2 regions of the Neobacillus sp. B4I6 genome follow, and region 1 is predicted to be linked to the other one. Evidence: a T-box and tRNA genes for the amino acid it is inferred to sense, from the RefSeq annotation. Region 1 holds a T-box; the other holds one or more tRNA genes.
What was found. The T-box of region 1 lies ahead of serS (serine--tRNA ligase). A T-box ahead of a tRNA ligase gene usually reads a tRNA of that ligase, here a tRNA-Ser.
Positions count from the first base shown of each region.

Region 2: it encodes a tRNA-Ser, which carries the amino acid that the T-box ahead of serS (serine--tRNA ligase) is inferred to sense. The anticodon was not compared.

Region 1 is NZ_JBNPWB010000002.1:5,184,580-5,190,263, reverse strand. It holds gene guaB (IMP dehydrogenase) at 1-550, shown strand, start outside; gene QF028_RS27900 (serine hydrolase) at 765-2,081, shown strand; gene pdxS (pyridoxal 5'-phosphate synthase lyase subunit PdxS) at 2,281-3,162, shown strand; gene pdxT (pyridoxal 5'-phosphate synthase glutaminase subunit PdxT) at 3,164-3,754, shown strand; T-box leader at 3,812-4,035, shown strand; gene serS (serine--tRNA ligase) at 4,127-5,407, shown strand.
Region 2 is NZ_JBNPWB010000002.1:4,975,238-4,980,921, forward strand. It holds rRNA gene QF028_RS26660 (23S ribosomal RNA) at 1-78, opposite strand, end outside; rRNA gene QF028_RS26665 (16S ribosomal RNA) at 275-1,824, opposite strand; tRNA gene QF028_RS26670 (tRNA-Gly) at 1,939-2,012, opposite strand; tRNA gene QF028_RS26675 (tRNA-Pro) at 2,029-2,105, opposite strand; tRNA gene QF028_RS26680 (tRNA-Arg) at 2,112-2,185, opposite strand; tRNA gene QF028_RS26685 (tRNA-Leu) at 2,246-2,331, opposite strand; tRNA gene QF028_RS26690 (tRNA-Leu) at 2,393-2,477, opposite strand; tRNA gene QF028_RS26695 (tRNA-Gln) at 2,502-2,576, opposite strand; tRNA gene QF028_RS26700 (tRNA-Glu) at 2,638-2,709, opposite strand; tRNA gene QF028_RS26705 (tRNA-Ser) at 2,721-2,811, opposite strand; tRNA gene QF028_RS26710 (tRNA-Asn) at 2,815-2,889, opposite strand; gene QF028_RS26715 (SprT family protein) at 3,012-3,485, opposite strand; gene cmpA (cortex morphogenetic protein CmpA) at 3,581-3,694, shown strand; gene QF028_RS26725 (Tex family protein) at 3,944-5,684, opposite strand, start outside.

The sequences.
Region 1 (5,684 bases):
TTCTATTTGTACGACAAGGGTTGTAGCAGGTGTTGGTGTTCCGCAAATTACCGCTGTTTATGATTGTGCATCAGAAGCGCTCAAGCATGGTAAAACGATTATTGCTGATGGCGGCATCAAATACTCTGGTGACATCGTGAAAGCCCTGGCAGCTGGTGGACATGCTGTTATGCTTGGCAGTCTATTGGCTGGGGTAACAGAGAGTCCAGGTGAGACAGAGATCTTCCAAGGACGACGTTTTAAGGTATATCGTGGCATGGGTTCCGTTGCAGCGATGGAAAAAGGTTCTAAAGACCGCTATTTCCAAGAAGATAATAAAAAGTTCGTTCCAGAAGGAATTGAAGGACGGATTCCATATAAAGGGCCGTTAGCAGAAACCATTTATCAGCTGATCGGCGGCCTCAGGTCAGGAATGGGCTATTGTGGAACTAAAGACCTTGAGGAATTAAGGATGAAGGCACAATTTATTAAAATGACCGGTGCGGGTCTTAGAGAGAGTCATCCACATGATGTCCAAATCACAAAAGAGGCTCCAAATTACTCGCTATAATCATTAAAACAGAGAAGCGTGACTTCTCTGTTTTTTTTATGTAAAAAGGCCTAGGAATGTTTGCGAAACTTTCAAAAATAGCCATAAGATGGTTCATAGCTCCGTCTATGATTTGCCATAGAGTTATGTTAAAATAACCAAAGTGTATAAATTCTTGGAGGGCGTTAAAGTGAACAAACATTTTTATAGGAAATGTATTGCCAGTGCTATGGCAATGATTATGTTTTTTGGACTATTTGCTGGTGTTGATATAGCGAAGGCAGACGCAGCATTAAATGTGAATGCAGATGGAGCTATTTTGGTTGATGGAGAAACGGGCAAGATTTTATATGAAAAGAATGCTGACAGTCCATTAGGAATTGCCAGTATGACGAAAATGATGACTGAGTATCTTTTACTCGATGCTGTAAAACATGGAAAGGTGAAATGGGATCAGGAATATACAGTAAGTGATCTTGTTTATAAAATCTCACAGCCGACTGGTTTATCTAATGTCCCATTGCGCCTTGGTGAAAAATATAATGTTCGAGAATTATATGAAGCAATGGCTATTTATTCTGCAAATGGAACAACCATTGCTCTAGCAGAAGTCATTGGCGGTACGGAAACCAATTTTGTGAAAATGATGAATGACAAGGCAAAAAAATTAGGATTGAAAAATAGTAAATTTGTAAACTCCACCGGTTTGAATAATAAAGATTATAACGGTGATCAACCAGAAGGAACAGGAGCAGATGAAGAAAACGTTATGTCCCCTCATGACGTGGCGACATTAGCTTTTCATCTCATTAATGATTATCCAGATGTTCTAAAAACGGCTAGTACGCCTAAAAAGGTATTCCGAGAAGGAACAGAAGATAGAATAGAAATGCAAAACTGGAACTGGATGCTGCCATCATTGGTTTATGGTTATCAAGGCATGGATGGGCTAAAAACAGGTACCACTGATTTTGCAGGCTACTGTTTTACAGGGACAGCAAGCCGTGATGGTAAACGATTTATAACTGTTGTTCAAAATGCTAAGGATATTAGCGGCAAAAACGATGGTTATAAGGCACGCTTTAGTGAAACGAAAAAAATGCTGGATTATGCTTTCAGCAATTATACGAAGGAAAAGCTTGTTCCTAAACATTATCAAGTAAAAGATCAGAAAACCGTTCCTGTTGTTAAAGGAAAAGAGGATCAAGTAAAAATCTATACGAAATCAGCTATAAATATGATGATTCAGAATGGCGGAAAAAAAGATTATAAACCAGTCCTTGTACTGGATAAAAAGAAACTGAATAAAAACGGTGAGCTAACCGCACCAATTAAAAAAGGTGAAACGGTTGGTTACTTAACAGTTGCACCAAAAAATGGAGGAAAAGTTAAGTTCTTAACAGCAGCAGGTCAACAAAAGGTCAATGTTGATGTGATTGCTGCAAATGATGTAGAAAAGTCAAACTGGTTTGTGTTAATGATGAGAGGCATCGGTAGTTTTTTTGGTGATGTCTGGCATGGAATTTCTACTGCTGTTAAAGGATGGTTTTAATTTAATTTAAACAGTAGAACCTCTAGGTGGTAATAATAGGATGTACGCAAAATGGATTCTTGTCTTGACAGGAATCCTTTTTTGTTGCTTTAATGTTTTTATGGGGTTAAAATAATTCCGACTAAATTAATAAAGATTTCTGAAAAATTATGAGAAAATTTTTCTTAATATTAAAAGAAATAATTAGGGGGATTTAGAAATGATAACAGGTACTGATCTCGTAAAACGTGGTATGGCTGAAATGCAAAAGGGCGGCGTCATCATGGATGTTGTTAATGCAGAGCAGGCGAAAATTGCTGAAGAAGCAGGAGCAGTAGCAGTAATGGCTTTAGAGCGTGTTCCTTCAGATATCCGCGCGGCTGGCGGTGTGGCAAGAATGGCAGACCCTAGAATCATTGAAGCAGTTATGGGTGCTGTGACGATCCCTGTAATGGCTAAAGGAAGAATTGGACATATTGTAGAAGCGCGCATTCTTGAAGCAATGGGTGTTGACTATATCGATGAGAGTGAAGTTTTAACACCTGCTGATGAAGAATACCATTTAAATAAAAGAGATTATACTGTACCGTTTGTATGCGGCTGTCGTGACCTTGGTGAGGCTGCCCGCAGGATTGGTGAAGGAGCATCTATGCTTCGTACAAAAGGCGAACCAGGAACAGGTAATATTGTTGAAGCAGTCCGCCATATCCGTAAGGTAAATGCTCAAGTCCGTAAAGTTGTTGCAATGAATGAGGACGAGCTTATGACAGAAGCAAAGCTATTAGGTGCACCATATGAAATCCTCTTAGAAATTAAACGCATTGGCAAGCTGCCAGTTGTTAACTTTGCTGCTGGAGGTGTGGCAACACCTGCTGATGCTGCGTTAATGATGCAATTAGGAGCGGACGGTGTATTTGTTGGTTCTGGTATCTTTAAATCAGAAAACCCAGCGAAATTTGCTAGAGCGATTGTTGAAGCAACTACACATTATCAAGACTATAAATTAATTGCTGAACTTTCAAAGGATCTTGGAACACCAATGAAAGGGATCGAAATTTCATCACTAGCACCTGAAGCACGCATGCAGGAGCGTGGATGGTAAGATGATTAGAATCGGCGTTCTTGCTCTACAAGGGGCGGTCCGTGAACATATGAGCTCGATAGAAGCATGTGGTGTAGAGGCCGTCGCAATCAAAAGAAAAGAAGAACTACAAGAAGTGGATGGCCTCATTCTTCCTGGCGGAGAAAGTACAGCAATGCGACGTTTAATTGACAAATATGATTTTATGGATGCCCTTAAAGAATTTGCTCAAGAAGGGAAACCTATGTTCGGAACCTGTGCGGGGCTCATTTTATTAGCCAAAGATCTTGTTGGCTATAACGAGTCACACATCGGTGTAATGGACATTAAGGTGGAACGTAACTCGTTTGGACGCCAAGTTGACAGCTTTGAGGCGGACCTTGCGATTAAAGACGTCGCTGAAAGCTTCCCAGCAGTATTTATTCGTGCACCGCACATCGTTGAGGCGGGAGAGAATGTTGAAATTCTGTCCAAGCATAATGACCGCATCGTGGCCGCACGGGAAGGACAATTTCTAGGCTGTTCCTTCCATCCTGAGTTGACGAATAATCATGGCCTTACGGCGTACTTCGTCGAGATGGTGAAGGAAGCTAAGGCTAAACATCTGGTATAATTGGGTTGCATTTGGTTTATAATTATAGTAATTTAAAATTACAAAATCTAAATAAAGATTAAAGCAATGAGAGGAACTAGTAACAGGAGATTCATTCTCTAGAGAGCCGGTGGTTGGTGTGAACCGGTGGATGAAGCTTGTGAATCCCTCCTCGAGCAAGGTGCGGAACACCTCCTCATGAGGTTAGTAAGTACTTTCGGTAGAAACCGTTAACGTTTTTTCGAGGTGGACAGTTTTTTCTGTCAACCAGGGTGGTATCGCGAGTAACTCTCGTCCCTGTATTAGGGGCGGGAGTTTTTTTATTTTTAAGCGGATGCGCCCGTGAAGCAAGTCTAATCTAAAATATTTTTATAAAAAAGGAGCGCTGTTATTATGCTAGATATTAAAGTGTTAAGAGCTGATTTTGAAGATGTAAAAGCAAAACTTCAAAAGCGTGGAGAAGATTTATCTGCTCTCGACCAATTTGAAGAACTCGACCAAAGAAGACGCGAATTGATTGTGGAAACAGAAAAGTTAAAAAGCCGCCGAAATGAGGTTTCCCAGCAGGTTGCTTCTTTAAAGCGTGAAAAGCAGGATGCCGATCACTTAATTAAAGAAATGCGTGAGGTTGGTGACCAGATCAAAACGTTTGATGATGAATTACGAGTGGTTGAAGAGTCATTAGAGCTTTTGATGTTGAGCATTCCGAATATCCCGCATGAAAGTGTTCCAGTTGGTGAAACTGAGGATGATAATATTGAAATTAGACAGTGGGGCAAGGTGCGTGAGTTTGAGTTTGAAGTCAAGCCTCACTGGGATGTTGCTGATCAACTAGGTATTCTGGATTTTGAACGAGCTGGTAAAGTAACTGGAAGCCGTTTTGTCTTTTATAAAGGGTTAGGAGCTCGTTTAGAACGTGCATTAATGAGCTTCATGTTAGACCTCCATGTTGATGAGCATGGCTATACAGAGATATTACCGCCGTATTTAGTCAACCGGGCAAGCATGACGGGAACTGGCCAGCTTCCTAAGTTCGAAGAAGATGCGTTTTTGATTGAAAATGAAGATTACTTCTTGATTCCAACAGCAGAGGTACCTGTTACCAATCTTCATCGAGATGAGATTTTAAGCGGCGAGGAATTGCCGATCCGCTTCGCCGCATACAGTGCGTGTTTCCGCTCTGAGGCTGGCTCTGCGGGCCGTGATACACGAGGCTTGATTCGTCAGCATCAATTTAACAAAGTTGAACTTGTAAAGTTTGTTAAGCCTGAAGATTCTTATCAGGAACTGGAAAAGCTGACAAATGACGCTGAACGGGTATTACAATTACTTGAACTGCCATACCGTGTGTTAAGCATGTGTACAGCTGACCTTGGCTTTACCGCAGCAAAAAAATTTGACATTGAAGTTTGGATTCCAAGCTATGGAACTTACCGAGAAATTTCTTCTTGCAGTAATTTTGAGGCCTTCCAGGCAAGGCGGGCAAATATTCGCTTCCGTCGTGAACCAAAGGCTAAACCAGAGCATGTACACACCTTAAATGGTTCTGGCCTCGCGATTGGCCGCACGGTGGCTGCCATTTTAGAAAATTACCAGCAAGCCGATGGCAGTGTCGTGATTCCTACGGTTTTACGTCCATATATGGGCAACCGCGAAGTCATTAAGCCAATGTGAAATTAAAGCTGTGTTAAAGCTAAATGTTGATTTTACACACTCTGTTGGTTGGAGTGGAATGTGCGAGACTCCTGCGGGAGTACGGGACAGGGGAGACCCCACAGGCGCGAAGCGCCGAGGAGGCTCCCCGGAACGCCCGCGGAAAGCGAAGCACATGGAACGGAAATCAACAGGCAAGTTTAACAAAGCTAAAATTACAAAAACTGAACAGACCAAAAAATTGTCCAGTTTTTTTATTTAGTATGTTGACATAGTAAAAACAATATGGTAAATTAGT
Region 2 (5,684 bases), 210 kb from region 1:
AAGCATATCGGTGTTAGTCCCGTCCTTCATCGGCTCCTAGTGCCAAGGCATTCACCGTGCGCCCTTTCTAACTTAACCTAAAAGGTTTGTTTCTTCTTATTAAATAAGAAATTGGCATTGACTCGGTTCTTACATTGACTTCTTCATTACGATTATCTAGTTTTCAAAGAACGATTAAAAAAAGCTTCGAGAGAATTGTACTCTCAAAACTAAACAAACAAAGATCGTGTCACAAACTGTTTTGTCTGGCTCACAGGTCCAGCTTTATCCTTAGAAAGGAGGTGATCCAGCCGCACCTTCCGATACGGCTACCTTGTTACGACTTCACCCCAATCATCTGTCCCACCTTAGGCGGCTGGCTCCTTGCGGTTACCCCACCGACTTCGGGTGTTACAAACTCTCGTGGTGTGACGGGCGGTGTGTACAAGGCCCGGGAACGTATTCACCGCGGCATGCTGATCCGCGATTACTAGCGATTCCGGCTTCATGCAGGCGAGTTGCAGCCTGCAATCCGAACTGAGAATGGTTTTATGGGATTGGCTAAACCTCGCGGTCTTGCAGCCCTTTGTACCATCCATTGTAGCACGTGTGTAGCCCAGGTCATAAGGGGCATGATGATTTGACGTCATCCCCACCTTCCTCCGGTTTGTCACCGGCAGTCACCTTAGAGTGCCCAACTGAATGCTGGCAACTAAGATCAAGGGTTGCGCTCGTTGCGGGACTTAACCCAACATCTCACGACACGAGCTGACGACAACCATGCACCACCTGTCACTCTGTCCCCCGAAGGGGAAATTCCTATCTCTAGGAGTGTCAGAGGATGTCAAGACCTGGTAAGGTTCTTCGCGTTGCTTCGAATTAAACCACATGCTCCACCGCTTGTGCGGGCCCCCGTCAATTCCTTTGAGTTTCAGCCTTGCGGCCGTACTCCCCAGGCGGAGTGCTTAATGCGTTAGCTGCAGCACTAAGGGGCGGAAACCCCCTAACACTTAGCACTCATCGTTTACGGCGTGGACTACCAGGGTATCTAATCCTGTTTGCTCCCCACGCTTTCGCGCCTCAGCGTCAGTTACAGACCAGAAAGCCGCCTTCGCCACTGGTGTTCCTCCACATCTCTACGCATTTCACCGCTACACGTGGAATTCCGCTTTCCTCTTCTGCACTCAAGTCCCCCAGTTTCCAATGACCCTCCACGGTTGAGCCGTGGGCTTTCACATCAGACTTAAAGGACCGCCTGCGCGCGCTTTACGCCCAATAATTCCGGACAACGCTTGCCACCTACGTATTACCGCGGCTGCTGGCACGTAGTTAGCCGTGGCTTTCTGGTTAGGTACCGTCAAGGTACCGGCAGTTACTCCGGTACTTGTTCTTCCCTAACAACAGAGCTTTACGACCCGAAGGCCTTCATCGCTCACGCGGCGTTGCTCCATCAGACTTTCGTCCATTGTGGAAGATTCCCTACTGCTGCCTCCCGTAGGAGTCTGGGCCGTGTCTCAGTCCCAGTGTGGCCGATCACCCTCTCAGGTCGGCTACGCATCGTCGCCTTGGTGAGCCGTTACCTCACCAACTAGCTAATGCGCCGCGGGCCCATCTGTAAGTGTCAGCCGAAACCGACTTTCAGCTTTTCCTCATGAGAGGAAAAGGATTATCCGGTATTAGCACCGGTTTCCCGGTGTTATCCCAGTCTTACAGGCAGGTTGCCCACGTGTTACTCACCCGTCCGCCGCTAACCAACAGGAGCAAGCTCCTATTGGTTCGCTCGACTTGCATGTATTAGGCACGCCGCCAGCGTTCGTCCTGAGCCAGGATCAAACTCTCCAAGAAAGTTGATTAGCTCATTTTGTTACGTTGGCTTAGTTTCTTAATTGAAACTAAAATTTTGTTTGTTTGCACGATTTTGTTTGTTTAGTTTTCAAAGAACAATTATTAAAGGTAATTTGGAGCGGGTGAAGAGAATCGAACTCTCATCATCAGCTTGGAAGGCTGAGGTTTTACCACTAAACTACACCCGCATAAAATATATTCAACTGGTCGGGAAGACAGGATTCGAACCTGCGACCCCTTGGTCCCAAACCAAGTGCTCTACCAAGCTGAGCTACTTCCCGTAAAAATGCGCCCTGAGAGATTCGAACTCCCGACCTTTTGATTCGTAGTCAAACACTCTATCCAGCTGAGCTAAGGGCGCATGTATTGAAGTCAACTTTTAAAGTATACCAGACTCAGTATCGTTTGTCAACAATTTATTTGGTGCGGCCGAGAGGACTTGAACCTCCACGGGGTTGCCCCCACTAGGCCCTCAACCTAGCGCGTCTGCCATTCCGCCACGACCGCACGATAATTAGCGACAAAAACAATCATAACATACTAACCAAATTAATTCAAGTAAAACATTTGGTGCGGGTGAAGGGAGTCGAACCCCCACGCCTTGCGGCGCCAGATCCTAAGTCTGGTGCGTCTGCCAATTCCGCCACACCCGCATTTAATATTGATTTATAAAAAAATGGCTGGGCTAGCTGGATTTGAACCAACGCATGTCGCAGTCAAAGTGCGATGCCTTACCGCTTGGCTATAGCCCAATATTGATGTTTATAAAGATTAAGAAACAGGAAATGAATCAATGTCACTCCCCGTCCCAGATGACCCCTACGGGACTCGAACCCGTGTTACCTCCGTGAAAGGGAGGTGTCTTAACCGCTTGACCAAGGGGCCTAAAAATTATATGGCGGAGAAGGAGGGATTTGAACCCTCGCGCCGGTCACCCGACCTACACCCTTAGCAGGGGCGCCTCTTCAGCCTCTTGAGTACTTCCCCATATGGCTCCGCAGGTAGGACTCGAACCTACGACCGATCGGTTAACAGCCGATAGCTCTACCACTGAGCTACTGCGGAATAATACTATTAAAAACCTTAAATCAATTAGGCAATCACCTTATCGACTCTTTACATTATAATGACGTTATAATAGAAAGTCAATATAGTTTTTAGATAAAGATTTTTTCCAAATTCTTACGTCATTCTAAAATTATTTCTTTTATTTTCGTCAACTTTCCCCTACATTTTCCACAAACATATCTGCTTGTATCAATGCTTCTTTTTCGCCTGTATGATAGCTGACATTTCGAGCATTGATATAGAAGGATTCTTTTGGATGTTCGTTTTACTGGTCTATCGGGTAATTGTGCACAAAATCGCGGTGCTCCTACTTTTTTTAATAATCGCTTAAACTCTTGGTCTCTATGCTGATACCCCTTCCCTTCAAGGTGAAGATGATAATGGCATAGCTCATGCTTAATGATCCCCACTAATTCTTTTACACCTAGCTGCTCGTAATATTTTTTATTTATTTCAATATTATGTGTGCCAAGAAGGTATCTGCCGCCTGTTGACCTTAGTCTTGGATTGAAAGACGCTATGTGTCGAAACTGCTTCCCAAATGATTCAACAGATATCTTTTCAACTAATGATTGAAGTTCTTGTTGTTCCATTTTGGGACCCTCACTTTCTTTGCGAACATGACAACCTATTATAGCATATATTGTATATACCTTTAATAATGATGTACTTTTCGGGAGGTTTTATTATGCCAACTTGGTTGCAAAACCAAATGAAAAGAGCTTTCTATGAGAAGGATCGCTATCAGATCAAGATGCTAAACCAGTGCTGGTTCTTTTACAGAAAAAAACACTTCTCTTAAGTTCATGAGGACAATTTATGCACTTCTCTTCCTTTTTTTGTCCTCATGAACACCTCATGAGGACAACTTACACCATTCCCTTCCTATTTCTGTCCTCACGAACATTTATGAGACCCTTTCCCTTCACATCTAATAATTATTTCTAAGAGTTAATTGATTGGGACAAAAATAAAAAAGAAGACCAACTCGCTTTGCGAAATGGTCTTCTTTAATGGTGATAATATTATTACAGGAACCCGTTACTTCCAACTAGTTCGAAGGCGCCAGCATTGTTAATGCAACCCGGCCTTTTTTCATATCAACGGAATCCACCCATACAGTGACTACATCCCCTACTGACACAATGTCTAATGGATGCTTTACAAATCTATTGCTTAGTTTGGAAATATGCACAAGCCCGTCCTGCTTAACGCCGATATCAACAAATGCACCGAAGTCCACAACATTCCGAACCGTACCTTGCAGCTCCATACCTGCTTGTAAATCCTCTAACTTAAGGACATCTTTTTTCAAAAGAGGGCGTGGTAAATCATCGCGCGGATCGCGTTCCGGCCTTACCAACGCATCAATAATATCCTTTAGGGTTAATTCCCCGATAGCAAGTTCTTCTGAAACAGCTTTTAAATCAATCCCATTAAGAGCAGTTATTAACTCATCCGAACCAAGGTCATCAGTTGTAAATCCTAGACTCGCTAATAATTTCTTCACTTCGTCGTAATTTTCCGGATGAATCCCTGTTCGGTCAAGCGGCTGCTTGCCATCTAATACGCGCAAGAACCCTATCGCCTGCTCATAGGTTTTTGCACCAAGACGAGGTACTTTCTTTAATTGAACCCTGCTCGTAAATTTCCCTTCCTCTTCACGCTTTTTGACAATATTATTTGCAGCAGTCTTGTTAAGCCCCGCTACATACTGTAAAAGTGATGGAGAAGCAGTATTCACATTTACACCGACCCTGTTAACGGCTGTTTCAACCACAAAATGCAACGATTCTGACAGACGTTTCTGGGAAACATCATGCTGGTATTGACCGACACCAACCGATTTTGGGTCAATTTTGACCAATTCCGCTAATGGATCCTGCAACCGGCGTGCAATAGAGGCTGCACTTCTTTCTTCTACCTGCAGATTCGGAAACTCTTCTCTGGCTAATTCCGAAGCAGAATAGACACTGGCCCCTGCTTCATTGACAATTAAATAGAAAATCTCTTCATCCATTTCTTTTAAGATATCTGCGACAAACTGTTCTGTTTCCCTTGAGGCTGTGCCATTTCCGATGGCCGCCATTTCAACTTTATACTCGCGGAGGATGTGAATAAACTTTTCGCGCGCTTCCTTGGCTTTGTTAACCGGTGGGTGGGGATAGATCACATCTATCTTCAGCACCTTACCTGTTTCATCTACGACTGCTAATTTACAGCCTGTCCTGTAGGCAGGGTCGACACCGATGACGACTTTGCCTTTCAACGGTGGCTGTAAAAGTAAGTTACGAAGGTTTTCAGAGAATATATGTATGGCTTGCTCTTCACCCTTATCCGTTAATTCATTGCGGATTTCCCGCTCAATGGAAGGCTGAATTAATCTTTTGTAGCTATCTTCCATCGCTTCTAACACAATGGGTGCTGATGGTGAGTGCTGGACACGGATCCATTTTCTCGACAAATATGACAGGATTAAATCGGCATTCATTTTAATCGAAACTCTTAAAATGTCCTCTTTTTCACCGCGATTTAAAGCGAGAATTCGATGCGGAACAATTTTATTTACAGGTTCTTCATATTCATAGTACATTTCGTAAACGTTTTTCTCGTCTTTTTCCGCTTCTTTGACCACCGATACAACTGCACCGGATTTAAACGTTTCTTTACGAATCCATTTACGGCTTTCAGCATCATCAGAAACCCATTCCGCAATAATGTCTTTCGCGCCTGCAATCGCATCCTCAACCGTAAGGACTTCTTTTTCTTCTGATAAAAATTGTTTTGCTTTT